4 regions of the Lysinibacillus sp. FSL M8-0216 genome follow, and region 4 is predicted to be linked to each of the others. Evidence: predicted binding sites of a transcription regulator. Region 4 holds the regulator's gene; each other region holds the start of a gene.
The links. Region 4 encodes LexA, which represses DNA repair genes until DNA is damaged. Its sites were predicted from a motif close to CGAACATATGTTCG; they were not measured.
Positions count from the first base shown of each region.

Region 1: a site for LexA is predicted at 7,194-7,207, ahead of parE (DNA topoisomerase IV subunit B). Genes of this name have one in related genera too.
Region 2: a site for LexA is predicted at 6,808-6,821, ahead of uvrB (excinuclease ABC subunit UvrB). Genes of this name have one in related genera too.
Region 3: a site for LexA is predicted at 4,221-4,234, ahead of MKX57_RS20095 (DNA repair exonuclease). Genes of this name have one in related genera too.

Region 1 is NZ_CP152007.1:2,589,027-2,597,443, forward strand. It holds gene MKX57_RS12640 (ABC transporter ATP-binding protein) at 1-337, opposite strand, end outside; gene MKX57_RS12645 (ABC transporter permease) at 312-1,085, opposite strand; gene MKX57_RS12650 (thiamine-binding protein) at 1,082-1,375, opposite strand; gene MKX57_RS12655 (ABC transporter substrate-binding protein) at 1,377-2,372, opposite strand; TPP riboswitch at 2,528-2,638, opposite strand; gene parC (DNA topoisomerase IV subunit A) at 2,762-5,200, opposite strand; gene parE (DNA topoisomerase IV subunit B) at 5,197-7,173, opposite strand; gene plsY (glycerol-3-phosphate 1-O-acyltransferase PlsY) at 7,710-8,312, shown strand; gene MKX57_RS12675 (HesB/YadR/YfhF family protein) at 8,332-8,417, shown strand, end outside.
Region 2 is NZ_CP152007.1:719,259-727,675, forward strand. It holds gene secA (preprotein translocase subunit SecA) at 1-1,658, shown strand, start outside; gene MKX57_RS03330 (IS1182-like element ISBsp5 family transposase) at 1,831-3,180, opposite strand; gene MKX57_RS03335 (competence protein ComK) at 3,801-4,337, shown strand; one part of gene prfB (peptide chain release factor 2) at 4,441-4,512, shown strand; one part of gene prfB (peptide chain release factor 2) at 4,514-5,542, shown strand; gene MKX57_RS03345 (competence protein ComK) at 5,583-6,092, opposite strand; gene MKX57_RS03350 (IDEAL domain-containing protein) at 6,319-6,567, shown strand; gene uvrB (excinuclease ABC subunit UvrB) at 6,895-8,417, shown strand, end outside.
Region 3 is NZ_CP152007.1:4,040,927-4,049,343, reverse strand. It holds gene MKX57_RS20115 (FAD-binding dehydrogenase) at 209-1,858, shown strand; gene MKX57_RS20110 (rhodanese-related sulfurtransferase) at 1,926-2,897, opposite strand; gene MKX57_RS20105 (enoyl-CoA hydratase) at 3,037-3,819, shown strand; gene MKX57_RS20100 (YhzD family protein) at 3,866-4,051, opposite strand; gene MKX57_RS20095 (DNA repair exonuclease) at 4,317-5,531, shown strand; gene MKX57_RS20090 (AAA family ATPase) at 5,537-8,417, shown strand, end outside.
Region 4 is NZ_CP152007.1:1,249,872-1,258,288, reverse strand. It holds gene MKX57_RS05855 (sensor histidine kinase) at 1-428, shown strand, start outside; gene MKX57_RS05850 (response regulator transcription factor) at 403-1,035, shown strand; gene tkt (transketolase) at 1,211-3,205, opposite strand; gene MKX57_RS05840 (DUF896 domain-containing protein) at 3,331-3,564, opposite strand; gene MKX57_RS05835 (GNAT family protein) at 3,754-4,281, shown strand; gene def (peptide deformylase) at 4,406-4,984, shown strand; gene MKX57_RS05825 (recombinase family protein) at 5,004-5,669, opposite strand; gene MKX57_RS05820 (LysM peptidoglycan-binding domain-containing protein) at 5,666-5,983, opposite strand; gene lexA (transcriptional repressor LexA) at 6,147-6,764, shown strand; gene MKX57_RS05810 (gamma-glutamyl-gamma-aminobutyrate hydrolase family protein) at 6,870-7,592, opposite strand; gene MKX57_RS05805 (A24 family peptidase) at 7,627-8,379, opposite strand.

The DNA.
Region 1 (8,417 bases), 1.3 Mb from region 4:
CCTTTTCTAGCCACCCCTTTGCACGTTCAACATTAGGCTTTTGCTGCAGTTCCTCAACTATAGTTACATTCTCTAAAATAGTACGCCAAGGCAGTAGACAAGGCTGCTGTGGCATATAGCCAATTGTTCCTCTTTTTTGCAGGATATCCTCTCCATTTAATAAAATCACCCCTTGATCAACCGAAGAGACCCCACCAATTAATTGAAAAAGGGTACTTTTACCACTGCCGGATGGACCTACAATGGCCACAAACTCACCATTCTTGACATCAAAGGAAATATTATCAAGAACATGTAGACTGTTAAAGGACTTAGCGATGTTTTGAATGCTGAGCATGATAACTTCTCCCCTTTACCATTAATTTTTCAAGCAAACGAATACTACTAAATAACAATAAGCTTAACAAGACAATCGCAAAAATTGCGACAAACACTCGATCTGTACGGAAGGAGGATTGTGCTAAGGTCATGTATACACCAATTCCCTTTTTCGCACCAAGCCACTCCGCAATGACTGCCCCCATTACGCTATAAGTTGCAGCAATTTTTACACCTGAGAAAATAGCTGGGTAGGCATGTGGCCATTCTAGTTTCCAAAACGTTTGGGCCTTCGTTGCACCAATCATTTCAAAGTAATGCTTTAACTCGGGTGCTGTTTGACGAAAACCGTCCATTGTCGCTATGACAATAGGGAAAAAGCACACTAGACAAATAATGATGAGCTTTGGTAATAAGCCAAAGCCAAACCAAATAATAAGCAGCGGTGCTAACACAAGAATAGGTATGTTTTGCGACATAATGAGAATCGGATAAAATAACGACCGAATGAAAGGAAAACGATGCAAAACAATTGCCACTGTTAGACCACAGCCAACTCCAATAGCAAGTCCTAGTAAAGCTAATTGCACAGTAGCCAGAGCATGTGGCAGGAACGTCTGATACGATTGAATGCCTTCTACTACAATTATGCTCGGTGCTGGAAGGAGCCATGGAGGAACATCAGCGATATGCACAACAAGCTCCCATATGAATAAGAGGAAGGCGATAAAAATTATCGTCCTTCCCTTTTGTAATGCCCGTTTCATGACTGATATTTCTCCGTTAATGTAGCCATTGTAATTCCATTTGGTTGATATAAAATTTTTACTTGTGTAATGACATTAATGGCTCCTAGCTCGACCATCTTAATATTCATTTTTTCAATGATTTGAAGGAGAGTTGTAAGCTCACCCTCCATCGTTGTTTCAAGTGGATGAACCTCATATTTCACACCAGATGCATTAATAACTGCAATGGCCGCATCTACATAAGGAATGACATCCTCATACTTCTCTGTCTTCGGAATAATTTGGACACTGATTAATGAATTTGCCATGTTATTTGGCCTCCTTTTTCGGTAAGAACTCATTCGTAAACGCTTGTTTAGCATCAAATTCGCCCTCTAATACTTTGTTGCTCGACATCCATTTAGCATAGTTTTCCCATACAGAAAGCTTTTGCTCACCCCATTGTTTAGCGTCATCCTGATACTTATCAGCCAACCACTCTTGGCTTTTATGCACTAATTCCTTATCTAAGTCTGGGGCTTCTTCTAGTAAAATATCGGCAGCTTCATTCGGATGCTCGATTGCATATTCATAGCCCTTCGATGCAGCCGCAACAAAAGCTTTGACGATGTCTGGATTGTTTTGAAGCATTTTTTCATTAGTTGCTAAAACAGGTGTATAGTAATCTAACTGATCACTGTAGTCCGTTAAATACAGCATATTAATCTTTTCCCCACGAAGCTCTGCCTCAATTCCTGTCCAAGCATAATAAATCCAAGCAAAGTCGATGTCTTTTTTCATCATTGTGAAGAAATCTAAATCTCCTGCATTGACAATCTCTAATTTATTAATATCAGCGTTTTCTTTTTGCATTAATGATTGTAATACTGCTTGTTCGAGTGGCGCCCCCCAGCCACCATAAGTTTTTCCTTCAAAGTCCTTTGGAGATGTAATACCCTTTGATTCTACAGAAGCAAATCCAGATGTATTATGCTGGATGATGGCTGCTATTGAGACAAGTGGCACATCCTGAACACGAGCCTGTGTAATGCCCTCCTGATAGCTCACGCCAAATTCTGCCTTACCGGAAGCTACGAGCTGATCGGCTCCTGCCTCTCCTGGCATAATAATATCAACATCTAAGCCCTGTTCTTCAAAATAACCAAGCTTTTTCGCAACATACAATCCTGTATGATTCGTATTCGGTGTCCAATCGAGAACCACTGACACCTTTTTCTTTGTATCAGCAGCTTGCTTGTCCTCCTTGTCGCTACAGCCTACTAACGTCAATAGTGCCGCTATTAAAATAAATAACCATTTTTTCATGCTAGGTCCTCCCAGTTTGTAATATGAAAGCGTTCAAGAATGAATGTTGTCACCAGAAGAAAGCGTAATATACGGTTGGTAAGATATTGATTGAAAAACAAAAAAACGCCTAGGATTCCTCCCAGACGTATTGCAATCAATCTCCAAAACTTTTGCTTTTTTGAATAGATGTTCCCTACGCTGGTACGAGCCAAATCAGGTTCAAAGGGTCAGTGTCTATCGGACACAATCTCAGCTAGCCATAACTAGCCCCCCTACATTCTTTCGCTATGAACTTTTCGATGATTATTATACCCATAGTTGATCCAAAATGACAAGATGCTATTTTTGGATAGTTGTTCCACTCCAACAAATAGCCCAGCTCTACAATATAGAGACTGGGCATGATTTTAGCTTGGTTTTTGTTCTTTTTTGGCCGTTAAGACATGGGAAATGGCTCCATCTGTTGCAATATCCACTTTAAATGAACCATTAGAATGACGATCAGCACGTGTCAATGCTTGAACATCAATAAACTCTTGGACGCCTTTTTCAGTTTCAATCACAACCTGCTCATCGTTTGTCGCTTGAATCACAGCGACAATTCGGTGAGGATTTGCTTTTAATTCTGTCAGGACTTTAAGACCACGTTTGGCACGACCTGCTATTTCTACCTCTGCGACATTCATTTTCTTGACAGCCCCTCGTTGTGTCACAATAACGACATATTGTGTTTCATCTGGCTGTAAAACATTGACCCCTACTAAAGCTTCTCCATCTTTTAACGTAATCCCTTTAACGCCGCCTGTTTTCACACCAGTAACTGGTAATTCCTCAATAGGGAATCGAATAGCATACGCCGTATCAGTTGTTAAGAGCAATTCCACATCATCCGTCATAAACGATGCATAAATCATTGCATCGCCCGCTTTAACATTCATTGTTTTAATCGGCTTCGAGTAACGCGTCACTGCATAATCTGCGAGCGGTGAACGTTTAATTTGTCCATCTTTCGTAGCAGTTAAAATATACGTATTTGGTTGTTCAAATGTTTCAAAGCCATAGACTGCAATAATTGATTCATCTTCACTTGTTGGCACAATACTAGAAATATGCTGACCAAGGTCCTTCCAACGAATATCAGGCAATTCGTGAACTGGCTGATAAATATAATTCCCTCTATTTGTAAATAACAATAGATGATGCTGCGTATTTAAGTTTGCTTCATACAATAAGTAATCGGAATCCTTCATCGCAAAATCTTGACCATTGGAAGCGGCATGGGATCGTGTAGAAGTACGTTTAATATAGCCATCTTTCGTGACAGTCACCACAACCTCTTCGCTTGGAACAAGGACATCTAATGTAATTTTAATTTCTTCAATTTCTTGTTCAATTCTCGAGCGACGCGGCTCTGTGAAGCGTTTTTTAATATCTAGTAATTCCTGTTTAATGACACGTACAAGCTTGGCCTCGCTTTGTAAAATTCCTTCTAGCTTGGCAATCAATTTATTTAAATCATCCTGTTCTTGGCGGAGCTCTGTAATATCGGTATTCGTTAAACGATATAATTGCAGGCTCACAATCGCCTCTGCTTGTACCTCGGTAAAATCGAACTTTGCTTGTAAATTGAGCTTGGCATCCTTCTTATCATTTGAAGAACGAATTGTCGCAATGACTTCATCTAAAATAGACAATGCTTTAATTAAGCCATCTACGATATGGGAACGATCCTTTGCCTTTTGTAAATCATATATAGAACGATTTGTGACCACTTCTTTTTGGTGAGTAATATAGGCGTCCAATAATAATGGTAATGTCATCATCGTTGGGCGACGATTATGAATCGCAATCATATTAAAATTGTAAGCTACTTGTAAATCTGTTGTTTTAAATAAGTACTGTAAAATCCCTTGTCCAGGAACATCCTTTTTCAGCTCGATTACGACACGTAACCCTGTACGGTCAGATTCATCACGAATTTCAGCAATCCCTTCAAGGCGTTTATCTACACGCTGCTCATCAATTTTTTTTACAAGATTCGCTTTATTCACGTCGTATGGTAATTCGGTAACAACGATTTGCTCTTTGCCACCCTTAATAGGTTCCACCACAGCCTGCGCACGGACAATAATTTTACCACGCCCTGTTTCATATGCCTTTTTAATGCCGTCCACACCTTGAATAATACCGCCTGTTGGGAAATCTGGACCTTTGAGTACCGTCATCAATTCATCCACTGTTGCAGTAGGCTTGTCTAAGCGCATCAATACAGCATCTAGCACTTCATCTAGTGCATGAGGTGGAATATCAGTTGCATAACCCGCAGATATCCCTGTAGAGCCGTTTACTAGTAAATTAGGGAAACGTGCTGGTAAAACAGTTGGCTCCATATCCTGATCATCGAAGTTTGGTACGAATTCAACCGTTTTCTTCCCGATATCTCGTAACATTTCACCCGCAATCGCAGATAGTCTTGCCTCAGTATAACGCATGGCAGCTGGAGGATCTCCATCAACTGAACCGTTATTCCCATGCATTTCAATGAGCATATGACGAGCTTTCCAATCCTGACTCATACGTACCATTGCCTCATAGACAGAGCTATCTCCGTGTGGATGGTAATTACCGATTACATTACCGACTGTTTTAGCCGATTTACGGAAAGGTTTTTCGTGTGTATTACCTTCTGTAAACATCGCATATAAAATTCGACGCTGTACAGGTTTAAGACCGTCACGTGCATCTGGCAACGCGCGGTCTTGAATAATATATTTACTATAGCGACCAAAACGGTCACCCATTACTTCTTCTAAAGGTAAATCTTGAAACTTTTCTGTGCTACTCATGCTTGGCCCTCCTCTTGTTGGATGAATTCATTTTCTAAAATGTTAGCATCATCCTCCATACCGAAGTCTACATTGGCTTCGATCCATTTACGACGTGGCTCTACCTTATCGCCCATTAACGTCGTGACACGTCTCTCTGCACGTGCACCATCCTCGATTGTGACACGAATTAATGTACGTGTGTCAGGGTTCATTGTTGTATCCCATAGCTGGTCTGCATTCATCTCACCAAGACCTTTATAGCGCTGTAATATGTAACCCTTTCCAACTTGTTTAATGGCCTTTTGTAAATCGTTTTCTGTCCAAGCATATTCAATCACTTCTTTTTTGCCAGTCCCTTTAGAAACTTTATAAAGTGGCGGTAATGCAATAAAGACTTTACCAGCCTCGATGAGCGGACGCATATAACGGTAGAAGAACGTTAATAGCAATACTTGAATATGAGCGCCATCTGTATCAGCATCGGTCATAATGACTACTTTATTGTAGGCTGAATCCTCAACAGCAAAATCTGTTCCAACACCTGCACCAATCGCATGAATAATCGTTGAAATTTCTTCGTTTTTCATAATATCCTGAAGCTTGGCTTTTTCCGTGTTAATCACTTTCCCGCGCAGTGGTAATATTGCCTGGAATGTACGATCGCGACCTTGTTTTGCAGAACCACCCGCTGAATCACCTTCGACTAAATATAATTCATTTCTCGCCGCATTACGTGACTGTGCAGGCGTTAATTTCCCTGACAGAATCGTACTACCCTTTTTGTTTTTCTTACCATTTCGCGCATCCTCACGAGCTTTGCGAGCCGCTTCACGTACTTGCTGCGCACGAATCGCTTTACGCACAAGAGATGCCGACAATTCAGCATTTTCCTCTAGCACATACAAAATTTGCTCAGACACCACACTATCTACTGCTGAACGGGCCTCACTTGTACCAAGCTTGCCCTTTGTTTGTCCTTCAAATTGTAATAAGTGCTCAGGAATACGGACAGATACGATAGCTGCTAAGCCCTCTCGAATATCCGTTCCTTCCAAGTTTTTATCCTTATCCTTTAATAAACCAATTTTTCTTGCGTATTCATTAAAAACACGCGTCAGAGCTGCTTTTGCACCTGTTTCATGGGTACCGCCATCTCGTGTCCGTACATTATTAACAAACGACAAAATCGTTTCAGAATAACCATCGTTATATTGGAAGGCGAACTCTACTTCAATATCATCTTGAATACCTTCCACATATTTCACAGGATGAAGAACATCTTTCTCTTCATTCAAATACGCAACGAAAGCTTCAATGCCGTTCTCATAAAAGAACATATCATTTTTGCCTTCCTCGCGCTCATCAATTAATTCAATTTTTAAGCCCTTTAATAAAAAAGCTGACTCCCTTAAACGTTCTGCTAACGTATCATAATTATATTTTGTAACAGAGAAAATCGTTTCATCAGGTAGGAAATGAACAAGCGTACCTGTCTGCTTCGTTTGACCAATTTCTTCAAGTGTTGTCACTGGATGTCCACCATGCTCGAAGCGCTGGCGATATTTTTTACCATCACGATGGATGGTTACTTCTAAAAATGTGGATAGCGCATTCACGACAGAAGAACCTACACCGTGCAAGCCGCCACTCGTTTTATAACCGCCTTGTCCAAACTTACCACCTGCATGAAGGACAGTAAAAATAATTTCAGGAGTAGGTTTACCCATCTTATGCATACCAGTTGGCATTCCACGGCCAAAGTCGCGTACGCTAATACTCTGGTCTTTGTGAATCTTGACAATAATATGAGATCCAAAGCCAGCCAATGCTTCATCCACCGCATTATCAACGATTTCATACACAAGGTGATGAAGTCCACGGCCATCTGTGGAACCGATATACATGCCTGGTCGTTTGCGCACCGCTTCTAATCCTTCTAATACTTGTATAGCGTCATCATTATAGACGCTAGGTGACTGTTTATTCGTCAAAAAAATTCCCCTCCAAAAAACAAACACTTGTTCTATTTATGTTCTCATCCTAATAATAATAGCATTTCCTGTCAATAGTTAGCGACAGGTCCCATTAAATTTTTAAAAATTGCTCACAGTTTTAATATACACTTTAAATAGTAAACATCTTCAACAGTTGCTTAAAATTGGAATTTAAGCAAGACAGACTACCACTAGTATCCGTAAACACCTGACGCATCGTAGCTTATTTAGTTGCAATATAGTTGATGCGTCAATGTCATGTAAATGAATAAAGTTAGACTTCTATTCTACCAAAGGAATGAACGAATGACAAAATTGCCTTTTTGCCTATATTTTAATAAAGAATTTTTTCGTTCTTTCATCAATCATGCCTAAAAGCCTATCTCTAACTTACTTTAGTTTCTTTTGTATTGAATTCAAGACTCCTTACGAAATCTCCTTCATAACATTGTAGATTAGCAAGAAAAAGTGTAAAATACTTGTTACAAACTATTAGTACCAAGTGATGGACTATGAATGAAAGGAGTCCAACTATGATCAATGGACTTATTATTTTATGTGCTTATCTAATCGGCTCTATACCTTCAGGGCTATGGATAGGTAAAATTTTTTATAATACCGATATCCGAGAACATGGAAGCGGTAATCTTGGAGCAACCAATACGTTCCGAACATTAGGAAAAAAAGCTGGTATTGTTGTGACTGTGATGGATGTTCTAAAAGGGACTGCCGCTGTCTTACTAGCTGCACTTCCAATATTCTCAGACAGTTCTATCCATTCCTTAATCCTAGGTCTTGTTGCAGTGATTGGTCATATGTTTCCAATCTTCGCCAATTTCCGTGGTGGAAAAGCCGTTGCCACATCAGCAGGTGTTTTATTAGGCTATTCATGGCCATTGTTTGTCTTGCTCCTAATTGCCTTTCTTGTGACATTGAAAATCACAAAAATCGTCAGCTTAACATCTATGATAGCCGCTTTAGTAGCACTTATCTATTCAATCGTTTATTATTTTGTTACAGGTGACTTTGCATTAAGCATCTTGGTAGCCTTTTTATTTACCTTTATTATTTATCGTCATCGTGCCAATATTGTACGTATTAAAAATGGCACCGAGCCAAAGGTAAAATGGCTGTAAGAAGAGAGGAGCATTCGCTATGAAAATTGCACTGACAGATGAAGCCCTACAATGGTTCAAACAAGAGATGGAAGTAGAACCTGGCGATACTATTCGCTTTTATGC
Region 2 (8,417 bases), 530 kb from region 4:
GCTTAAATCATGCCATTAACCAATCGTTAAAGGCACATGTGAGTATGCATAATGATGTTGATTATGTTGTCCAAGAGGGCGAAATTGTCATTGTTGACGGCTTTACTGGTCGTTTAATGAAAGGGCGCCGATATTCGGATGGCCTTCACCAAGCTATTGAAGCTAAAGAAGGCGTTGAGATTCAAAATGAATCAATGACAATGGCTACTATTACGTTCCAAAACTATTTCCGTATGTACCAAAAGCTTGCAGGTATGACAGGTACAGCGAAAACAGAAGAAGAAGAGTTCCGCAATATTTACAATATGAGCGTTATTGCGATTCCTACGAATAAGCCAATTGCTCGTGATGACCGTCCAGATTTAATTTTTGCTTCTATGGAAGGAAAATATAAAGCGGTGGCTGCTGATATTGCAGAGCGCCATAAGGCAGGACAACCTGTGCTTGTTGGTACGGTTGCGATTGAAACATCTGAAATTATTTCGCAATTGCTTGATAAACATAAAATCCCTCACAATGTACTGAATGCAAAAAACCATGAACGCGAAGCAGAAATTATTGCTAATGCTGGTTCAAAGGGTGCTGTAACGATTGCTACAAACATGGCGGGTCGTGGTACCGACATTAAACCTGGTGAAGGTGTATTAGAAATTGGCGGGTTAGCAGTTATTGGTACTGAGCGACATGAATCCCGTCGTATTGATAACCAGCTTCGTGGACGTTCTGGTCGTCAAGGGAATCCAGGGGTGACACAATTTTATCTATCACTAGAAGATGATTTAATGCGTCGTTTCGGTTCAGATAATATGAAGGCTATGATGATGCGTTTAGGTATGGACGATACACAGCCATTGCAATCAAAAGTTGTGTCGAGAGCTGTAGAATCAGCGCAGAAACGTGTCGAAGGTAATAACTTTGATGCTCGTAAGCGTTTATTACAATATGATGATGTTCTCCGTCAGCAACGTGAGATTATTTATAAAGAGCGTTATGATGTGCTAGAAACAGAAAATATGCGCGTCCTTGTAGAGTCAATGATTCAAGAGACGATCGACAATGTTGTCGGACTCTATACACAAGGTGAGCAAAAAGATTGGAATCTCAAGGCTATTGATGACTTTGTAGCTGCTAATTTGCTAGAGGAAGGTCAACTAAAAGTAGCTGATTTCCAAGGTAAATCTGCAGAAGACATTAACCAATTGATTTCAGAAGCTGTCCACGCTCGATATGATGAAAAAGAGGAAGAGCTTACAGCAGAGCGTATGCGTGAGTTTGAAAAAGTTATTTTATTACGTTCTATTGATACAAAATGGATCGATCATATTGATGCTATGGATCAACTTCGTCAAGGTATCCATCTGCGTGCATACGGTCAAAATGATCCGCTACGTGAATATCAACAAGAAGGTTTTGCGATGTTCGAAGATATGGTCGCTTCCATTCGCGAGGATGTTGCGAAGTATGCAATGAAGGCTGAAATTCGCAGCAATCTTGAGCGTGAAGAGGTGGCGAAAGGTCAGGCTGTTAATCCGAAAGAAGAAGGCGGTCCTGCTCCGAAAAAGCAACCCGTTCGTAATGCTGAAAATATTGGACGCAATGATTTATGTCCTTGTGGAAGTGGTAAGAAGTTTAAAAACTGTCATGGTGCAGCTCAATAATAGAAATGGAAAAGATCATTTTAACTGTATGTTGAAATGATCTCAGACTGTAGACAAAAGCCCATCGAGAAGTTCACTCTCGATGGCTTTTGTCATTTTTCTTCCTATTTTATCTTTAACATTTGGTAATATACTACCAAATTCAACATACTCTTCGAGTATAGTTGCTCTCTTAAGCTACTTGCCACGTCCAAGTAGCCAATTTCTTCAAATTCATGGCAGCAAAAGTAAGCATCGCCTGCATGGACAATTTTTTTAGACCTCTTAAGGTTGTCCATCGCATACCATGCTTTTCTTTTGCATCTGCAAAGACACGCTCAATCGTTTCTTTGCGCTTTGCATAAATCTGTTTGATGTCATAGGAATGGCGTAAATGTTCAGCTTCCTCCACATACGACTCCCAAATATGACGTTGAATGAGTTTTTGATGATGCTTACTTTCTGTACATTGGGAAAGGCTTGGACACTTCGCACAAATCAAAGGATTCGATTTATATTGGCGATATCCTTCCTTCGTCGTTGTCGCATACTTCAATATCTGCCCTTGTGGGCAAAGATAACAATTATAGTGCTCGTCATATGTATACTCGTGCTTTCGGAAGAATCCATCTTTCGTTTTAGGACGTGTATACGGAAGAACAGGCAACATTTGATTCTCTAACAAAAAGTTCGTAATCGCTGGTGTTTTATAGGCTGCATCTGCCGCAACAGCTAATGGTTTTTGAACGTTTTGAATGACCCTTTCAACAAGTGGCTGCAATACATGGCTATCGTGTACATTTCCCGGAGTCACAATGGCACCTAAGACAAAGCCCTTTTCATCTGTCGCAGCATGAAAGGAATATGCAAACTGTTTTGTACGTTCATCCTTCACGTAATAGCCACTTTCAGGATCTGTCGTACTTTCCTTTATTTCTTTCCATTCTTCCTTTTCAAACTTCTCCGGGGGAAAGGGCTTTTTTCCGTGTTCTTCACGATCTATATTTAACTCTAATTGAAGTTTTTCTTCATAAGCCCGTGTTTCTTTTCGCACAACCTTTTTATCATACTTCCGTTTATTCGCACTCGCTTTCACATGCGTGGAATCGATAAATAAATGGTCTGCATGGAGGAGTCCTTGATGCATAATCTCTTTTAAAATACGATAGAATATCTGTTCAAATATATCGGTGTCTTGAAAGCGACGGACATAATTTTTACCGAAGGTAGAGAAATGCGGGACTTCTGTATGGAAGCCAAATCCTAAAAACCAACGATACGCCATATTCGTTTCAATTTCTTTGATGGTTTGACGCATGGACCGAATACCAAAAACGTACTGAATAAACGTCATTTTAAAGAGAACAACAGGATCAATACTAGGACGCCCATTAGGTGAATAGAGATGTTCTACTAAAGGATAGATAAATGAAAAATCAATAGCAGCCTCTAGTTTTCGCACTAAATGATCGTTGGGAACTAATTGATCAATCGTTAACATTTCTAATTGTTCACGTTCATTGGTTTGATTTTTCGTCATCATGGTTGATCACCTCAAAATAGTTTACTTTTTATTAATAGATTAATAAGGAGTTCTTTATGTAGAAGTTGATTGGAACGAAGGGCGGCGACTCCTGCGGGAAAAGCGGGAAAGTCGAGATCCTGGACTGAGCGAAGCGAGGGAAGCAGCTCGACCCCGCCCGCGGAAAGCGTCCGCCCGTAGTGGAAATCAACGGCTTTACTTTATTTCATTGTAAAAGAAAAAAGACTGTAGGCAAACTCAAAATTCATCGAGTTTGTCTACAGTCTGAGATCATTTTAACTGTATGTTGAAATGATCTTTTTTTGTATAAAAAAATAAAATATTGTCATAAAAGTCATAATTTATAGACAATAGTAAAATGTGGGTATACAATAGCTGTAATATTAGGAATTTAGTTTTAGAGAATACTTCTATTATTATTTACTATTATCCTAATAATTAGATGGGTTGGAAAACAAAGAATTAAGAGTGACAAAAGATTGAAGATGGGGTGGGAGAAATGTGGGTGGAAATAGAGTTTTCCAAGCAATTTCGACTTGTAGAAAAAATCGGGAATGTACGGACATTGGTATATTCTTTTTTTATTTAGGCTGAAAACATAAGTGCATAAAGGGGGAATAATGATGCATAAGAAGGATATTATGAGTAGTGAAACTATGTTGTATATGCCTGTGTATGATTCCTTTGGAAATTTATGTACTCGGGTAATGGAAAAAAGTAAAGATTATATTTCTAAAATACCGCCGACAAAGTTAATGGACTATAATCTGCGTTATTATGGTTCTAGCTTAAGAGGGGCTTTTGATGGATCAAAAATGATTTTAGGTAAGCTTAATAAAAACCCAATCGTTGTGGATGAGCGAGGGAATATTTTATGGTTTCCAAGCAAGTCACCTCTACATCCGGAATGTATATGGTTTGCTGTCCATCATATTGAAGAGTATTTCTCTGTGGATAAAAAGAGTACAAAGATAATCTTTACGAATGGTCAGGATATTATTGTAGATGTTAGTGTCAAAACGATAGAGTATCGTATTCAGCGGGCATTTTTATTAAAATATAGATTAGAGCGAAGAACGAAGCATTTACTTGTTCAATATGATCGTGTGAAAGTATTTCAACGTTTTGCGCTTGATATGCTTGAGGACGAGACGTAGAGTAGTGTTTTTATGTATGTTTTCCTCGGTAAAAACGTTATAATAGTAAGATCGGAGCTTTCACACTAGTCTCCATTACTAACGTTCGGAGGATTTTACAATGATTGAATTAGCAGATGTACGCAATGTGTTAGACACTACAGCCAAAAAATTGGTGGACTTCAGGGGGTCTCTTTGACTTAGAAAACAAAGAGGCACGTATACAGGAGCTAGATGAAATGATGCTAGAGCCCGGATTCTGGGATGATCAGCAAGGTGCACAGGTGATCATTAATGAGGGCAATGGTTTAAAAGCAATCGTCAATGAATATAAAGAGTTAGAAGAAATACATGAGAACTTAGATATGACACTGGAGCTTTTACGTGAAGAGCCAGACGAAGAATTGCAGGAAGAGTTAGGAAAAGAACTGGTAGAATTTCAACAAAAAATGGCTGATTTTGAGCTGCAATTATTATTGAGTGGTCCATACGATCAAAACAATGCTATTTTAGAGTTGCATCCAGGAGCAGGTGGAACAGAGTCACAAGACTGGGGTTCTATGCTACTACGTATGTATACACGATGGGCTGAGAAGCGTGGCTTTAAGGTGGAAACAATGGATTATCTTCCTGGTGATGAGGCAGGTATTAAATCTGTAACCATTTCAATTAAAGGTCATAATGCTTTCGGCTATTTACAAGCCGAAAAAGGTGTCCATCGCCTAGTGCGTATTTCACCATTTGATTCATCAGGCCGTCGACATACTTCTTTCGTTTCTTGCGATGTCATGCCAGAATTTGACGAAAATATTGAAATTGATATTCGTACAGAGGATTTGAAAATTGATACGTATCGTGCGACAGGTGCGGGTGGTCAGCATATTAATACAACAGATTCAGCTGTTCGTATTACACACATCCCGACTGGTACGGTTGTACAATGCCAAGCAGAACGTTCACAAATTAAAAACCGTGAGAAAGCGATGGCTATGTTAAAAGGGAAATTATATCAATTAGAGTTAGAGAAGCAACAGGCGCAGCTTGATGAGATCCGTGGTGAACAAAAGGACATTGGCTGGGGCTCGCAAATTCGCTCGTATGTATTCCATCCATACTCAATGGTAAAAGATCACCGTACGAATGAAGAAACAGGGAATGTCGGAGCGGTAATGGACGGCGATGTAGATCCATTTATTAATGCTTACTTACGTTCAAAAATTAACTAATAGCCATCCCCCAAGAGTTGTTTCTTGGGGGATTTTTTAGTTAAAAGAATGGATGATAGGGTGAATCTTGACTAAGTTGTTTTCGTTCATTCATGTAATGTTTATAGAGCATAGAAGCATTCACAAACTGTTTACTAATAGAAGCATATTGAATAGGTAGCTCAATCTTTTGATCGTTTTTTAATGTGACCACACATCCTGTTTCGCTCGGCGTAATATTGATAATCGCATGGAGCCCTATCCATATATTATGAATGGAATTAGGTGAATAGGTTGGTAGAAAGATGCAAGGAAAACCATAATCAAAGGCCACGACGATTGGTAGCTTATGTTGATTACCAAAAAAGCGTTTAGCAGATTGCTTTGCTGCTTCATAGGTGGAGCCTAATGAAATACAAGATTTTCGCAGTACATGCATCGGCTTCCGAGTAACAATTAGCTCATTATGTTTGTCTATAACATGAGTGAAAACTTTAGTGTCATGCTGAACTGGTTGGAGCAAGTAAGTGTTAAAGGAAATTAAATAGCCATTTACAAATTTACTAGTCATTTTGGAAGTGCCTCCCTTTTCTATTGATAACCGTAGTGTAATACATAAAATGAATTTCAAAAAATATACAAAGTAATGAAACAAGGTTGATAAATGAATGAAATGCTTAGAGAATTTGCTTTAAATTTCACGAGTTTACTAGTTAATCCAAGTTATTTTCAAATCGTAAGCATTGCTTTTTAATTTCAATTTTCATATAATTTAGAAAAGGATCGGGGTGAGATCGTTGGATAAATATTATTCGTACACAGATTTTCTAAAAGCCGTTGGTCAGTCAAAAAAAGTTGATGAGGCAGAGAAATTATTAAACGAGATTTATTTAGATTTATTTTTAAATCGTATCCAGCGTATGCATCGACAAGAGCAGCTCATCGTTTTAATAGATAGAGCGCTCGATGAAAAAGATGAAAACGCATTTTATCAATACGCAACCGAACTCAATTCCTTGCAGCAATCAGAAGATGAATCATATTAATAATTCCGCTCTCCGCGACTATGGAGAGCGGGATTTTTTTTGGAGATGATAGAGTGGCTGTGCCATTCACCTAATGTATAAAAAGTATTGCTCTAAAAATGAGAAAAGAGAAGGAACGACTACCATTCTACAATTGACATCTCATTACTAGATAAGGCTTGAAAACCTGACGAAACGGCTATTATGAGAGTAGAAGGTTGAGTATCCATATTCCATTTTAGGGATAGAAAAAAAAAATTACAAACATTCGTTCGTTAAATGTTCGAAATTTTAATATTGCTATGCTAAAATATATGTACAAATTGGAAAGAAAGGACGGGGACAGGTGTGCAAACTTTTGATTTACAAGCGCCATATCAGCCTAATGGAGATCAGCCACAGGCAATTGCGGAATTAGTGGAGGGTGTGAAAGCAGGCAAGCGTCATCAAACATTACTTGGTGCAACAGGAACTGGGAAAACATTTACGATTTCAAATGTAATCCAGCAGGTTAAAAAACCGACACTCATTATGGCACACAATAAAACGTTGGCGGGCCAATTATATAGTGAGTTCAAAGAGTTCTTTCCAAATAACGCTGTAGAATACTTTGTTAGTTACTATGATTATTACCAACCAGAAGCCTATGTACCGCAGACAGATACTTATATAGAAAAGGATTCTAGCATTAACGATGAAATTGATAAGCTACGCCACTCTGCAACTTCTGCATTATTTGAGCGTGATGATGTCATTATTATTGCATCTGTATCCTGTATTTACGGTCTTGGTTCTCCAGAAGAATATCGTGAAATGGTTGTCTCGATCCGCACGGGTATGGAAATTGAACGTAATCAGCTACTGCGCAAACTTGTAGATGTTCAATATGAGCGCAATGATGTTAGTTTTACACGCGGGACGTTTCGGGTACGAGGAGATGTAGTAGAGATTTTCCCAGCCTCACGTGATGAGCATTGTATTCGTGTCGAGTTTTTTGGGGACGAAATTGATCGCATTCGTGAGGTAGATGCTTTAACTGGAGAAATACTATCAGATCGAGAGCATGTCGCTATTTTCCCAGCATCCCACTTCGTTACACGAGAAGAAAAAATGCGAAAAGCGATAGAAAACATTGAAAAAGAATTAGAGGATCGTCTAGCTTTACTGCGTGCCGAGGATAAATTATTAGAGGCTCAGCGTCTAGAGCAACGGACACGTTATGATTTAGAAATGATGCGTGAAATGGGCTTTTGTTCAGGGATTGAGAACTATTCACGTCACTTAACTTTACGTGAAGCAGGTGCGACTCCATATACGTTGCTTGATTATTTCCCTGAGGACTTTTTGCTTGTCGTAGATGAAAGTCACGTAACTCTTCCACAGGTACGAGGGATGTACAACGGTGACCAAGCGCGTAAAGGGGTACTCGTAGAACATGGTTTCCGTTTGCCATCTGCGCTAGATAACCGTCCATTACGTTTTGAAGAATACGAAAATCGAGTACATCAAGCTATTTATGTATCTGCCACACCTGGACCCTATGAGTTGGAACATACACCAGAAATGATCCAGCAAATTATTCGACCTACTGGTTTACTGGATCCATTAATAGATGTCCGCCCAATTGAAGGGCAAATAGATAACTTAATCGATGAAATTCAAGGTCGAATTGCATGTGATGAGCGAGTATTAGTAACAACGCTAACAAAGAAAATGTCAGAGGATTTAACGGCCTATTTGAAGGAAATGGGCTTAAAGGTTGAGTATTTGCATTCTGAGATTAAAACATTAGAGCGTATTGAGATTATTCGTGAGCTACGGAAGGGCACTTACGATGTACTAATTGGAATTAACTTATTGCGTGAAGGACT
Region 3 (8,417 bases), 2.0 Mb from region 4:
TATCAAGGTTCCATGAAGTTTATAGCGAAAATATTATATGGCAATTAAATGGTATTAATTAATTGTTCTATGTTAGAACTAGTTTGCTTCATGAAAGAAAACGAACATTTTATCTTGTCACATTTTAGACAAAACTTTGATTTTTAGAAGGTAAATAGACTATGAAAGAAGAATTTAAATTAAGGATGATTGATTTGGGGGTGTAGTAATGAAATACGATGTTGCAATAGTTGGTGCCGGACTGGCAGGCTTAGTGGCAGCCTGCGAGTTAGTCGATGCAAAGAAAAAAATACTTCTAGTAGATCAAGAGCCTGAAAATTCATTAGGGGGACAGGCATTTTGGTCTTTTGGTGGCATATTTTTAGTAAATTCTCCTGAACAAAGAAGACTCGGCATTAAGGATAGTAAGGAGTTGGCATGGCAGGACTGGTTAGGGACAGCAGGCTTTGATCGTTTAGAAGATGAGGATTCCTGGGCATATAAATGGGCGAGGGCCTATGTCGATTTTGCTGCGGGTGAAAAATATGATTGGTTGAAGTCAAAGGGGATTAAATTTTTTCCTATTGTTGGCTGGGCAGAACGGGGTGGTTCTCTTGCTGGTGGACATGGAAATTCAGTGCCGAGGTTTCATATTGTATGGGGAACAGGTCCAGGCATTGTTAAGCCATTTGTGGATAAAGTCAAAAAGGCCATAAAAGAAGGCTATATTGAATTTAAACCACGACATCGTGTGGATGAATTTATTCAGCAAGACGGAAGGATTATGGGGATAAGTGGAACAATACTAGCAGAAACCTTTATTAGTCGAGGGGAAAAAAGCTCAAGATTAGGAGTCGGAGAATTTTCTTATGAGGCTGCAGCCGTTATTGTGGCAAGTGGGGGTATCGGGGCGAATTTCGATTTAGTGAGAAAAAATTGGCCTGAACGATTAGGGACCCCTCCTAAAAATATGGTATGTGGTGTCCCTGCATATGTAGATGGAAGAATGCTGGAAATTACAGAGCATGCAGGAGGCCGTATTGTGAATCGTGATCGTATGTGGCATTACACAGAAGGATTAAAAAATTGGGATCCGATTTGGCCTAATCATGGAATACGAATTTTGCCAGGCCCCTCCTCCTTATGGTTTGATGCAGAAGGTAACCGATTTCATGCGCCTAATTTCCCTGGATTCGATACACTCAGTACACTAGAAACGATTCAAAAAACAGGCTATGACTATTCTTGGTTTATTTTAACGGAAAAAATTATTGAAAAAGAATTTGCTCTATCTGGCTCGGAACAAAATCCTGATTTAACAAACAAAAGCATTGGTGATGTTTTAAAAAGAATCATGCCCGGACCACCTGCTCCAATCCAAGCCTTTAAAAACCATGGTGAGGATTTTGTGATTGCAAATGATTTAAGAGAACTAGTAGATGGAATGAATAAACTAGCAGGCAATGATTTACTCGATTTCATGAAAATTAAAGAGCAAATTTTAGCAAGGGATCGAGAAATGGATAATAAGTTTACAAAAGATTTACAGGTGAACGCCATTCACGGTGCTAGAAATTATATTGGGGATAAGCTAGTACGTGTTGCTAAGCCACATAAAATTTTAGACACTAAAAATTGGCCTTTAATTGCGGTACGATTAAATATTTTAACAAGAAAAACCTTAGGTGGCTTACAAACAAACTTAAATGGGGCAGTGTTAGGGATGGATGGTCAGCCTATTTCAGGACTATTTGCTGCTGGGGAAGTAAGCGGCTTCGGAGGCGGTGGTGTTCATGGCTACCGCGCTTTAGAAGGAACGTTTGTTGGTGGCTGTATATTTAGTGGTAGGCAGGTAGGACGTTTTTTAGCAGAAGTTTAATGCCAGTACAAAAGAGCATCGTCATAAACGATGCTCTTTTTGTCGCCAAGTAATGGAGTGACGTCTATCATGAATTTGTGTTTTGGACATCTGCGATTTTAGCGATTTGCTCTTCGATTTGATTTACCGTCCAGCCATGCTCCTCAACGAAGAAGTTACGTTTGGCACGACGGCATTCATCAGAACAGCTACGCATATAAAAGTCTTCATGCTTTTCTTCACATAGCATTAATTTATGGCATTCGGGATTTGCGCAGTTCGTATAACGTTCGGAAGGCTCACCTGTGAAATAGTCTTTTCCGATAACGACATGCTCCACTTGATTAATTGGCACACTGCGACGACGATCAAAAACAAACATTTGCCCATCCCAGAGTTGACCTTTTACCTCGGAATCTTTTGCGTATGTGGCAATACCACCATGTAATTGACCAACACTTTTTCCGTAGCCCTCACGTTTTAACCAACCAGAGAATTTTTCACAACGAATTCCACCAGTACAGTAAGTTAAAATCTTTTTATCCACAAATTCTTCTTTATGTGTTTCCATCCATGCTGGTAGGTCACGGAAATTTTCAATATCCGGTCGAATAGCGCCTCTAAAATGACCAAGGTCGAATTCATAGTCATTCCGTGCATCGATAATGATCGTATTCTCTTCTTGCATTTGTTCCATAAATTCCTTAGGGGATAAATATTCCCCTGTTATGTCTAATGGATTAATATCATTTTCTAAACCTAAGTGAACAATCTCGAGGCGAGGGCGAACGTGCATTTTTTTGAAAGCATGCCCATCAGCTTCGTCAATTTTCCACATAATATCGCTAAATCGAGGATCTATCTTCATATGATTCATGTAAGCGTCTGTTTGTTCAATAGTTCCCGAAACAGTTCCGTTAATTCCTTCATTACCAACTAAAATGCGGCCAAGAAGTCCGAGTTCTTGACATAATGCTAAATGCTCTTCAGCAAATGCTATAGGGTCTTCAATCGTAACATATTTATAATAAAGTAATATACGATAGTCTTTTTGCGTCAAAATGTGTAACCACCTTTATAACAATATTCGTCCTTTAATATAGCATAACAAAAGCGAATTTGTTTAGCGGAGAAGGAGTTTTCTAAAAAAACACGAATAGTACATAGCGAATGACTATTCATATTTGGGGGTAATGGAGATGGAATTTTCAACGATTACATTAGAAATGTTAGATCGCCGTGCAACGTTAACTTTAAACCGTCCTCAGGCGATGAATGCGATGGATGACGTTATGATGCGAGAACTAGCTGAATGCTTTGAGGCTTTGCAACAGGAAAAAGATATACAAGTACTTGTTATTCGTGGAGAAGGGAAGGTCTTTTCTGCTGGAGGCGATATTAAGGCGATGCTTGATTCAAATAAGCCTCTAAATATTGACGAAGCGATGGTATATCTTACACGCATCGTTAAGGCCTATTATCAGCTACCAATGATAGTCATTGCGGCAGTTCATGGTGCATCGGCAGGTCTAGGCTTTAGTTTAACACTAGGGGCAGACATTGTTGTGGCATGTGAAAAGAGTAAGCTAGCTATGAATTTCATAGGCATAGGACTCATTCCAGATGGAGGTGGTCACTTCTTTATGAAGGAACGTGTCGGTACGGTGAAAGCGAAACAAATGATTTGGGAAGGGAAGGTCCTTACAGCACAAGAAGCATTAGATGCAGGATTAATCGACTATATAGCCCCTGATGGTACTGTCTTTGCAATGGCAGATCAGCTTGTTGGTAAAATGCTTGCCTCACCTATTTCTTCTATGATTACGACAAAAAATATTTTACACGCTCAAAATTTAGCACAGCTCGAAAATATCCTTGCAATGGAAGCGGAAGGTCAATCAACCATGCGTAAATCGACAGATCATTTAGAAGGAATTCATGCCTTTGTAGAGAAAAGAACACCTGTCTTTGTAGGGAAATAAAAATAAGAAAAGGCATGTAGATATCCTACGTGCCTTTTCTCAATTATTAAACATGGAATAAAATTAATTTACCTGAAGCGTTTACAAGACGATGAGTTTTGTTGGCAACACCTTTTTCTTCAATTTGTTGTTGGCCATTTAACTTAGCAGCCTCATCATTTTCAAATGTCCATGTTTCATCAAACAATGTTTCCCCTGTTTTTTCGAAAGCTGTGAAACGGTAATTCTCCATACAAACCCCACCCTTTATTTAAATATATATCTATTATACATAGAAGATTTATAAACTTCACGGTAAAACTAGTAAACTATTTGATAAATTACGAAAATTGTGGAAAAAGTAAGTCGACCTTTTTTTTTAAGCATTACCATTTTTCATAAATAGGGAAGTATGATAAAATAGAACAAATATTCGGTTTTGTAATCATATGACTGCTTTGGTTGATAGTTTGTAGTAACTAACTGAGGTGGGAATTATCTATAGTTGGGGTGATTGGATGTCAGCAATTCGTTTTTTCCATATGGCAGATTTACATTTAGATAGTCCATTTAAGGGCTTATTTGGCTTACCTGAACACATTTTGAAGGAGATTCGATCAAGTACGTTTGATGCTTTTGATAAAATTATTCAAAAGGCCATTCAGGAGCAGCCCGACTTTTTATTAATTGTCGGAGATATTTACGATGGTGAAAATCGCAGTTTACAAGCCCAAAGGAAATTTCAAGAGGCAATGGAGAAACTTTTTCAACACAATATTCCTGTAATTATTAGCTATGGGAACCATGATCATTTAAAAGGAACTTGGACACGTTTTTCTTTACCAAGTAATGTGTATGAATTACCGGCTGAGACGAGTGTTGTCCAGTTGAAAATCCGCGGTCAGCAAGTCTGTATATACGGCTTCAGCTATAGTGAACGCCACTTAAAGGAGTCGGTTATTGATACTTATCCAATCGCTCAAGATTCTCATGCAATTCATATTGGCATGCTGCATGGCAGTGAGGCAAGCGATACTTCACACGCTTTATATGCTCCATTTACAAAACAGCAACTACTTGAACGGAACTATCATTATTGGGCGTTGGGGCATATTCATAAACGACAGCTCTTACATGAAAACCCTCCTATCGTTTATCCAGGCAATATTCAAAGCCGTCATCGTAAAGAACAAGGAATAAAAGGTTGCTATGATGTAACTTTATCTCAAACAGCATGTGAACTTGATTTTATTCCTACCTCCACCATTGTTTATAACACAATAGAGGTGGATTGTACGAATATCGTCCATGCTAATGAATTACTTAAAAGATGCGAGGAAGCAATTGCTGTCAATAGAACTTCATTGGGAGCGACGGTAGTGGAGCTTTATTTAAAAAATATTGATGAGCAAACAGAGGCCTTGTTTGAGCATGCGACGGTGGACGCATGGCTGGAGACTATTCGCGAGGCAGAAGAAGGGATTGAGCCAATGTGCTGGGTACAAAAAATGGTGTTACAAAAACCTTCAATTCACGGTGAATATTCTGCTGCTACGCAATCAGTCGTAAGTTTAATGGAGCAATGGGATAGTACTGACTGGAAGGATATACTAAAAGACTTGTACCAGTATGCTGGTGGTGCTAGACTGATCGAGCCTTTATCTGAAAAGGATATAAAGAATTTAACGCACAACGCACAGTCACTATTGGCGGAAGAAATTCAAAGGGCGTGATGCACATGCTAACAATCAAAAAACTACAAATTTATGGCTTTGGTAAGCATCAAAACCTGACAATTCCCTTAAATGAAGGCGTTACAATTTTTTATGGTTTAAATGAGGCAGGAAAAACAACGATTCAGCAATTTGTTTTACAGATGCTCTTTGGCTTTCCAACAAGGCAGCAGACTCAGCGCAAATATGAACCAAAAACATCGACTAAGTTTGGTGGTCAACTGACACTATTACACCCTATTTATGGTTCCTGCATTATTGAGCGTGTGAAAGGCAAGGCTTCAGGTGATGTTACTGTTTATCTTGAAGATGGTACAACGGGACAGGAGGAGTTGTTAGCTAAGCTTTTATATGGCTATTCTAGAGCATCCTTTGAATCTATTTTTTCATTTTCTTTGCATGAGCTTCAAGGCATTGAAAAAATGTCAGAGGAGGAATTAACACATCTTCTCCTCTCCTCTGGCACAACAGGTATCCAGCACCTGTCTGCTCTTGAGAAAAAAATGGATAAAGAGGCGAACGAGTTATTTAAGAAAACAGGTAAAGTTCCAGTAATTAATCAAAAAATTGAGCAGTTAAAGCAATTGGAGCGAACGATTAGACTCGAGCAAGGTAAGATCCAAACATTTGAGGATAAATTACAACAATTGCAACTTCTTGAGCAAAACCTAGAGAAACTTTATGCCACTCAAAAAAAGCAACAACAGCAATGGCAATACTTAACGGTTCAAAAGCAGGCCCTTCCTCTTATCAAGCAACAACAGATGTTGCAGCAAGCATTAGGGGATGATCAATATGTTCAATTTCCAGCAGAAGGTGTAAGACGATATGAACAAGCAAAGGACCGTCTTTTACACGAAAGTCAGCAGTTGCTGCAATTAAAAGAACAATATCAATTGCTACAGGAAAAAGTGCTAGCTACTGTGAATGAGCAAACCGTAAATGAAATGGGCCGCCTTATGCAAAAGGAGGCAACATGGCATCAGTTGATCGTGAAGGAGAAAAACTTACGAGATGATCTCTTTATGCTGGAGCAAGAAATTGATACGCAGTTTCGTTTATTAGGTGTGCAAGAAAAAGAGGCACAGAACATTCTTCTTGGAGAAACAGTATCCTTACAGCAGGAACAGCAATTTCAACAGCAATTACAAAAGCTAGAAGAGGCGGAGGATGAGCTAAAGTTTCATTTACGTTCGCTAGAGCAAATCCATCAAGAATTAGATGCCATAACGCAACAAAAGCAAAGGTTAAACCAGGAGTCATTAACAAAGGAAGAAGAACATATTTTAGCACAGTGGCCTCAACAAAAGCGGAGGCTTGAGCAATTGCGTGCTGCCAAATCGCAACGGACTAAACAAAGGCAGCCTAATTATTTTTCTTGGATGATTTTATTAATTGGTGTATTGTCATTTGTTTATGGGGTTATTCAAAAAAATGTGGCGGTGGCCATTATTGGTGTAGTTTTAACAATCATAACAATATTGTTGATGAAGTTTGTTAGACAAACCACAGAGGCGCCCAATAAAGAAAATGGTCACCTCTTACGACAATTAGAGCAAGATGAAATGACTGTACAAACTATACTCCTAAAAAAACAAAGATTGGAAGATCGCTGGTTACATGTCAATGACCAGCAAAGCGAGAAGGAGCAGCAGTATGCCCAATTGGAATATAAAATTCAGCAAGCAGAGTTAGAGAGTGAGGAAACTACGCAGTCATTGCAGCAATTTTTAAAACGCTATCGCTTACAAGGTACGATCGCTAGAACGTTAATGCCAGAGTTATTTATGCGCATACGAAATGTGCAAGAACTGGCGGTTAAAAGGGACGGTTCCATTAGCCTTTTGCAAGAAATTCAGGATGAAAAGAATGGCCTTTATGAACAGCTTCAACAAGTACTAAATGAAATTTATAATGAACATGAAATATATATGTATTTGCGCACAGCCTACCTGGAAGCGCAGCAACAGCAACAACAAGTGCAGCAAGCACAAGCGCAGCTAGCTGACATCAAGATTAAACTACAAAGTGGACAAACACGAATAGATCGTTATACCGCTGATATGACACAGCTATTGAACGAAGCACAGGTGCAAAACGAACGAGATTATTATGAGAGATATGAGCAATCTGAGCAGCAGAGAAAAATTACGACAGAGCTTCAAACGGTTCTGGCTCAACTAGCCTCGTTGAATTTATCTGAACACGATGAGTTAATAGAGGACTCTGTTATGGAGAATATGCGTGTTTTAGAGCAGGAGCAAACGTCTTTGCAAGTGGATATAGACCGATGTCTTGAACATCGTGCTGCCTTGCAAATTGAAAAGGAACAGTTATTAAATGACGAAAAATATGGCCAAATGCTTCAACAGTTTGAACAAGAAAAATCGGAGTTACAGCAATTGATTGAGCATTGGGCAACGAAAAAAGCTGTGGCGACTGCTATTCATGAAACATTATTTCGTCTTCGAGAAAAAAAATTACCACATGTTTTATCGAAGGTTAATGCGATATTCCAATTACTTACTGGAGGGCGCTACGATCAACTTACGATTCATGAAGAGGGCTACTTTATTGCGAAAGATGTGGCAGGAATTCGTTATCAAATGGTTGAATTATCACAGGCGACTAAGGAGCAAGCCTACATGGCATTACGTATGGCACTTGCCCAAACGTTGATGACCTCTGCGCCATTCCCGATTATTATGGATGATCCGTTTGTCCATTTTGATCGAAACCGTACAGACAAAATGGTACAATTAATGAAAGAAGTAGGATATGAGCGTCAAATTTTATATTTTACTTGCCATGACGAAATGCTCAAACATTGGCCGAAAGAGCAAATTATTGATGTAGGAGCACTAGCAAATGAAAGGGGAGTGGCGT
Region 4 (8,417 bases):
GCAATAAAACACTTGCGCAAGGCTTAGAGGAATTAATTATTGAGCTTCAGCAAAAGGTTTACTTCCATATTGAATATGAGCTAGAAGAAATGGCATTAACGAAAGCAGAAGAAGATCACCTATTCCGCATTGCCCAGGAAGCCCTCTCTAATACACTTCGACATGCCAAAGCCAGTGAGGTTGAATTGTTGCTTGTTGCACGAGATGACTTAGCCATTTTACGCATTCAAGATAATGGTTTAGGCTTTGATGTAGAGGCAGATAAATCCACTTCTTACGGCTTGCAAAATATTGCGGAACGAGCTGTTGAAATTGGCTGCACATATAAAATTGTGTCAGTCCCTGAAGAAGGAACGATTGTCGAAGTTAAAATTCCACTACATAAAGAGGAGGTCAATGACAATGATACAAGTGCTCATAGTGGATGATCATGAAATGGTGCGTATCGGCGTTTCGGCGTACTTATCCGCACAGCCAGATATTACAGTTGTGGGAGAGGCTGAAAACGGGCAAGAAGCAGTTGAGCGTGCCCTTGCCCTAAAGCCTGATATTATTTTAATGGATAATGTTATGCCCATTATGACTGGTGCTGAGGCAACAGCAGAAATTTTAGCCGCCTGGCCAGAGGCAAAAATCATGATGGTGACTAGCTTTTTAGATGATGACAAAGTCTACCCTGCTTTAGAGGCAGGAGCAGTGAGTTATATATTAAAAACATCTAATGCAAAACAAATTGCGGAAGCCATTCGTAAAACAATGGGTGGCGAAACGGTATTAGAACCAGAAGTTACATCTAAAATGATGCACCGTATGCGCCACGGCAATAATACACCCCTTTACGACCATCTTACTGACCGTGAAATGGAAGTTTTATTGCTGATGGCACAAGGCAAAGCCAATCAGGAAATTGCTGACGAGCTATATATTGCTTTAAAAACTGTCAAAACACATGTAAGCAATATTCTAGCAAAGCTTGAGGTTCAAGATCGCACACAAGCCGTTGTCTATGCCTTTCAGAATGGGCTTGCGAAATAATTTCTACATAAAAAACTGCATAACCATATGCAGTTTTTTTAATTAGACATATTTTAGAAGACCCTTGCCACCGGATGTATTCCTTTAGTGATACGACAGCCAATAGTAAAAAAAATACCGCAACACCCTGCGAATTCATACGTACGCTGAGTGTTGTGGTATTTTATTAAAAATCTTATAGTGCTTTTACTTTTGCAACTACATTCTCTACAGTGAATCCGTATTTTTCCATTACAATTTCCCCTGGAGCTGATGCGCCAAATTTATCGATTGCAAGCACATCACCTTCAAAGCCGGTATATTTATGCCAGCCGAATGATGCACCCATTTCAATCGCAAGACGTTTAGTGACAGCTTTTGGTAAAACAGATTCTTTGTAAGCAGCATCTTGTTTTTCAAAGCGGTCCATAGATGGCATTGAAACGACAGCTACATCCATGCCTTCAGCTTTTAATGCTTTTTGTGCCTCAACTGCAAGTGAAACCTCTGAGCCTGTTGCAATTAAAATCGCATCCGCCACTTCTTTAGTAGCAGGAGATACTGTGTAAGCACCCTTCGTCACACCTTCACGTACTGTTTCAATAGAAGCGTTAAGTACAGGTAAGTTTTGACGAGACAATACTAATACTGTTGGCGTATTTTCTGATGCAACGGCAAGCTCCCATGCAACAGCTGATTCATTGGCATCCGCAGGACGAACAACAGATAAATTAGGCATTGCACGTAATGATGCAAGGTGTTCGATTGGTTCATGTGTTGGACCATCTTCTCCTACAGCAATCGAGTCATGTGTAAATACATACGTTACAGGAAGACCCATTAATGCTGAAAGGCGAACTGCCGGACGAACATAATCTGAGAACACGAAGAATGTACCACCAAATACATTTAAACCACCGTGAAGTGCCATACCGTTTAAAGCAGCGCCCATTGCAAATTCACGAACACCAAACCAGATGTTGCGACCAGCATAATCGTCTGCAGAAAAATCGCCTGCACCCTTCATCGTTGTTTTATTAGAGCCTGCAAGGTCAGCAGAGCCACCAAAGAATGATGGTGTTTTCTTAGCGATAGCATTAATCGCATCACCAGAAGAAGAACGTGTTGCTACAGATTTACCAGCTTCATACACTGGTAATTCAGAAGCGAAGTCTGCTGGTAATTCACCATTCATAGCATGTTCAAATTGAACTGCTAACTCTGGGAATTCTTGTTTATAAGCAGTAAATTTCGCATTCCAAGCTTCTTCAGACTGTGCTCCTTGCACTTCAGCTGCAGCATTAAACGTATCATATACTTCAGCAGGAATTTGGAAAGGCTCGTGTGCCCACTCATAAGCAGCTTTTGTTAATACCACTTCATCTGTACCAAGTGGAGCACCATGAGAATCTGCTTTACCCGATTTATTTGGAGAACCGAAACCAATCACTGTTTTCACTTCAATCAATGTTGGTTTGCCAGTTGATTTTTTAGCTTCTTCAATAGTTGCATTAATCGCATCAACATCTGTGCCATCTGCAACTTTTAAATAATTCCAACCATAAGATTCAAAACGTTTTTGTACGTTTTCTGAGAATGACTTTTCTAAGTCACCATCTAAAGAAATATCATTAGAATCGTAAAGCACGATTAATTTTTCAAGTTTTAAGTGACCAGCTAATGAAATAGCCTCTGCTGCAACGCCTTCCATTAAGTCACCATCACCACATAATGCAAATGTATAGTGGTCAACGATGTCATGACCTGGTTTATTGTAAGTAGCTGCTAAATGACGCTCAGCCATTGCCATACCTACAGTCATGGCAATACCTTGTCCTAGAGGACCAGTTGTCGCTTCCACACCTACTGTATGACCATATTCAGGATGTCCTGGTGTTAATGAATCCCATTGGCGGAAGCTCTGAATTTCCTCCATTGGTAAACCATAGCCGCCTAGATGAAGTAGGCTGTATAGAAGCATGGAACCATGACCAGCTGATAATACAAAACGATCGCGATTATACCATTTTGGGTTCGCTGGATTATGGCGTAATTGTTTTGTCCAAAGCGTATAAGCCATTGGCGCTGCCCCCATTGGTAAACCTGGGTGACCAGAATTTGCTTTTTCAATAGCATCGATTGACAAAGTTCGGATAGCATTAATTGCTAATAAATCCGCATGTTGAGTCATTATATTGTGACATCCTTTCTCGTCCTATAATTGTTCTTCTACAGTTTAGTCAACATTGCTTTAGAAAACAATGCTTTTGTAATACTATTTGTATTTTCATACATACTTTATTGAATTGTGTCACATTAATTTAGAAATTTATTTTTTTTCGCTTGTCTTACCTTCTCAGGCGTGACATCATTTCCTTCTGCATCAACCACTTTTACGTTTTCAATCGTATCACGCATTGTTGCTCTAAATGTATCTAAGTATTCCTTACGAAGCGCTGTTCGCTCCTTTGCCTCTTCATCCGTTAGTTGACCGCTTTTCGCTTTAGCAGAAAGTTCATTTATACGGTTAATTTTTTCTTTTGATAACATCGTTACACACCTTTCAGTACCTACCTTATTGAACTCAGTATGCAAAGTATAGCACGGTTTCCCATTAAATGCAGTTATACCAACCCCTATTCAAGCTGTTGAAATAAAAAATACATGACTTCCAGATGTTTGAAGTGTATAAATATTATATGGAAGGAAAAATTTAACTATCTATTGGAGGATATACATGTGAACGTGACAACTAAGCGATTACTCATTCGAACATTTCAAGAGCAGGACTGGGAAGCTGTTTATAGCTATACTTCAGATGAAAAAGTGATGCACTATATGCCTGAAGGTGTTTTCAATGAAGAACAGGCAAAGAAATTTATTGCAGAAAATAGTAACGACAAAGCAAAACATTTTGCTATTGTTTCAAATAATTGCGAGCAAGTGATTGGTCATATCGTTTTCCATCCTTGTTTCGGCGATCATACTTATGAAATCGGTTGGGTACTAAATCCAGCTTATCAAAATCAAGGCTTTGCTTCTGAAGCTGCTCGAGCTGTATTAGACTATGGATTTAATGAAAAGAAACTTCATAGAATTATTGCAACGTGTCAGCCCGAAAATATCGCTTCCTATAAAGTTATGGAAAAGATCGGAATGAGGCGTGAAGGATATTTTAAAAAGTGTATACCATATGGGAATGGATGGTGGGACGAATACTATTACGCAGTTTTACGTGAAGATTGGAATATTTTATTAGAAGATTAGAAGAACGTTAAACACTTGTGAAAATGCGCGCCTATAAACGTTGTTGGGCACTGCATCTATGATCCGACCATACAATTTAGCTTGATGAACTTCTGAAGAAGTCCTATTGAGGAGGTATGTTTCGATGGCAAAATTTCATCCTGATTACATGATTACTATGAAAGATTTTGTAAAAGAACACTCAAACCTATTACGAAAACAAACGCAAGACGTTGCCATACCAGTTCCCTTAGAGGACCGACATATATTATTATCTATGCTTCAATATTTAAAAAACAGCCAAGACCCGATTTTAATAAAAAAGTATAAACTCCGTTCTGGTAGTGGCCTCTCTGCCAATCAAATTGGCGTAGATAAGAGAATGTTTGCTGTACTTTTTGAGAATCACGATCAAAAACATGAAATGATGTTCATTAACCCAAAAGTAATGAGCCATTCTTTCAATATGATCTATTTGCCTGAGGGTGAAGGGTGTCTGTCTGTTAATCGACCTGTTCACGGTTTTGTACCAAGATATGAACGAATTAAAGTAAAAGCCTATAATATTGATGGACAGGAATTTATTATGTCTTTAAAAGGCTATGAATCTATCGTTGTACAACATGAAATCGATCATTTAAACGGCATTATGTTTTATGATCGAATTAATAAAGATAACCCTTTTCAGCTACCCAAAAATGTTATTATTGAAAGCTTATATTAAAAAAAATTAGCGGGCTATATTATTTGCCTGCTAATCTTTCTTGATGCTCTTGGAATCGGCGATGTACGGTTGCCTTACTTACCTCAAAGCCTAGTCCTCTAAGCGTAATGGAAATTTCCTCAAAGGTAAAACCACGATTCCGTAGCTTCACAATTTCATCAACAGGGAGTTCTTTACGTTCCTGACCATGTGGATTGCCACGATTGGATAGGTTATTTTCAGGGCGATAGCCATTTTCAACAGCACGTCGCATACCTCTGCGGATTTTTGCATTATGTATTCTACGTTGATATTCCTCTACAATTGCTAAAATCTCTAGTAGCATCGTATCCATTTCGTTTAATTGGACTGGTCCTGCATCACGCATCGAATAAACATCTGTTGCTGATTTTTGTAATAAATGCAATACTGCCATTCTTGCATTTCCACGACCTAAACGAGTTTCATCTTGTACAAAAAGAGCTTTTATTTCCTTCTCTTTTATAAAATCAAGCATTTCAAGTAAGCCTTCGCGTTCAACATCATAACCGCTATGCTTATCTTTAAAAACACCCTTTACTTCATAGCCTTGTTCTTTAGCATAGTGCACTAATTCTTCTTGTTGGCGCTCTAATGAGGAGCTTTGCGTTTCTTTTTCAGTACTTACTCGGCAATAGATAACAGCCGTCATTTGATTATTTTTCATTGTTCGTTTCTCGCAATTTCAATAGTTTTGATGGGACTGGCTTGATCACTCAAAACTGGAATGACTAGAGATTTACCTGCCACGATTTTAATGTCTGCTAACTCATTTTCTGATTTGACAAGCTTAATCCAATCTTCTTTACTCATTTTACCACGGTATTGTTCTGCTAACGACCACAAGCTATCCCCATGTTCGATTTGAATTTCAGCGTAATTAACATCCCCCGGATCAGTGATGTAAAGGTAACTTGCGAAGAGTAAACAAGCACCTAATAATATAGTGATATGTGTATTTTTCTTTAGCCATGTCATCATTAAAACCTCATTTCTAGAATGTTTGTTCGGAATGTATGTTCTCATAATAAAGCGAACAAACGTTTTTGTCAAACGCTTTTCGAACCTATGTTTGCATACGTGTTCGCATTCTGTTATACTATCAAATAAGAAGATTGATATTAGAAAAAAGAGGTGAGCAATCATGAAAAAAGTATCGAAAAGACAAGAGGACATTTTAGCGTTCATTAAAGACGAGGTACGAGCTAAAGGGTATCCGCCATCAGTCCGTGAAATCGGGGAAGCTGTTGGACTTGCTTCAAGTTCAACTGTTCATGGTCATTTGGCTCGATTAGAACAAAAGGGTTTTATTCGTCGAGATCCAACTAAGCCACGTGCTATTGAAATTCTTGAGCCTGAGGAATCCATCCAAAAGCAACATGTCATCCATGTACCACTTGTAGGGAAGGTTACAGCAGGTTCTCCTATTACAGCTATCGAAAATATTGAAGAGTATTTCCCACTGCCAGATACATATGGCACGAGTGAGGATCAGTTATTCATGTTAGAAATTATGGGTGAATCGATGATTGAAGCAGGAATTTTAGATGGTGACTTAGTGATCGTAAAGCAAAAGTCAACGGCCATTAACGGAGACATTGTTGTAGCCATGACAGCTGAGGATGAAGCTACTGTAAAACGCTTCTTTAAGGAAAAAAACCATTTCCGTTTACAGCCTGAAAATTCATCAATGGAACCGATTATCGTCGATCAAGTATCAATTTTGGGACAAGTTGTTGGTCTTTACCGCCGTGTACATTAATTAAATGAGGGTTTGAGGATTGTGTTCCTTCACTGAGCATATATCCTCTTTTTTACGCAAAAAAAAGAATCCATTAACTATTGGATTCTTTTTACAATGATCTCTCTATGCTTCTTTTTTAAATTTCAAGCTCGCTTCAACAAATGCTGCAAATAACTTTTGTGCATGCTGATCTCCCGCTACAGCTAATTCCTCTGGGTGCCATTGGACAGCCAAACAGAATGGTAATTCTTCATGCACCACTGCTTCAATAATGCCATCACTTGATTTCGCTGCAACTTTTAAATTCTCCGCTAGTACATTCACTGACTGATGATGAAAAGAATTGACGGCAATTTTCTCTTGTTCCAGAATAGTCGCTAATAAATTCTCCGCAATAATTTGTACATAATGCGTTGCTACTGACCTACCAGCTTGTTGCATATGTTTGATTAGCTTCGTACTATAATGGTCACTATCAATGTCCTGATATAACGTCCCACCTAATGCAACATTTAATATTTGGATACCCCGACAAATGCCAAAAATAGGCATTTTCCGTACAAATGCAGCCTCAATTAATGCTAATTCCACGGCATCTCTAGCTGGATGAATTTTACCTAGCTTTGGTGAAGGCTCCGCTCCAAATAGAAAAGGATGTACATCATAGCCTCCCGATAGCATTAAGCCATCCGTAAGGGCTAAAATTTGAGCAGCATCTTCCTCCACACCTAACGGAATAATAAGGGGGATACCACCCGCCTTAATAATACTTTTGCTGTAAGCAGCATTTAAATGAGCTGATAAATCATCTTCTACAAAAGCTGTAATTCCAATAATCGGCTTCACTTGATTCCCCTCCACAACATTGAAGATTAAACACTTACCAATAACCTAAATACCAATTGATGAACGAATCTCCGTAGAAATAAACAATAGTAGCGGCTAATGCAATAGATGGACCAAAGGGAATATGTGTTTGTCTTCCTTGTTTATGCTTTAATAAGACAACTATTCCGATTATCATACCTATGATAGCGGCAATAAATAAAGTCAACAACGTATGAATAGTACCGAGAACGAGACCAATTAAAAAGAAGAATTTAATATCGCCCCCTCCCATTCCACCTTTCGATAAGACCGCAATACTGTATAATATGCCAAAACCAACGAGTGCACCCACTAGGCTGTCCCACCAAGGTGTTAAGGGTGACAGTACACGTCCTATGACCAAAAAAGGCAAAAAGAATAAAAGAATCTTATCTGGAATTAACAGATAGATAAAATCTGAAACAACTATAATGACTAACAATGAGATGAACGATAAAGCTACTATAAATTCTAAACTCCAGTTTAGCTCCAAATAAGCAAAGGCGAATAAACCCCCAGTTAACAATTCTATCACTGGATATAGCCAAGAAATTTTAAAGCCACAGCCTCTACATGTTCCTCTTAAAAACAGATAAGACAATACTGGCACTAAATCAAGAGCCGTCAATTGTCTCTGACAGCTCGTACAATGGGAGGAAGGATATACAAGAGACTCCTTCCGCGGCACACGTAAGCCAACTACATTATAAAAAGAGCCAAAGACTAGACCAACTAAAAAAATGATAATTGTATAAGCCATTTCCAAATTTATGTCCTCCTAAACCAATAGGCGCCCATACAATA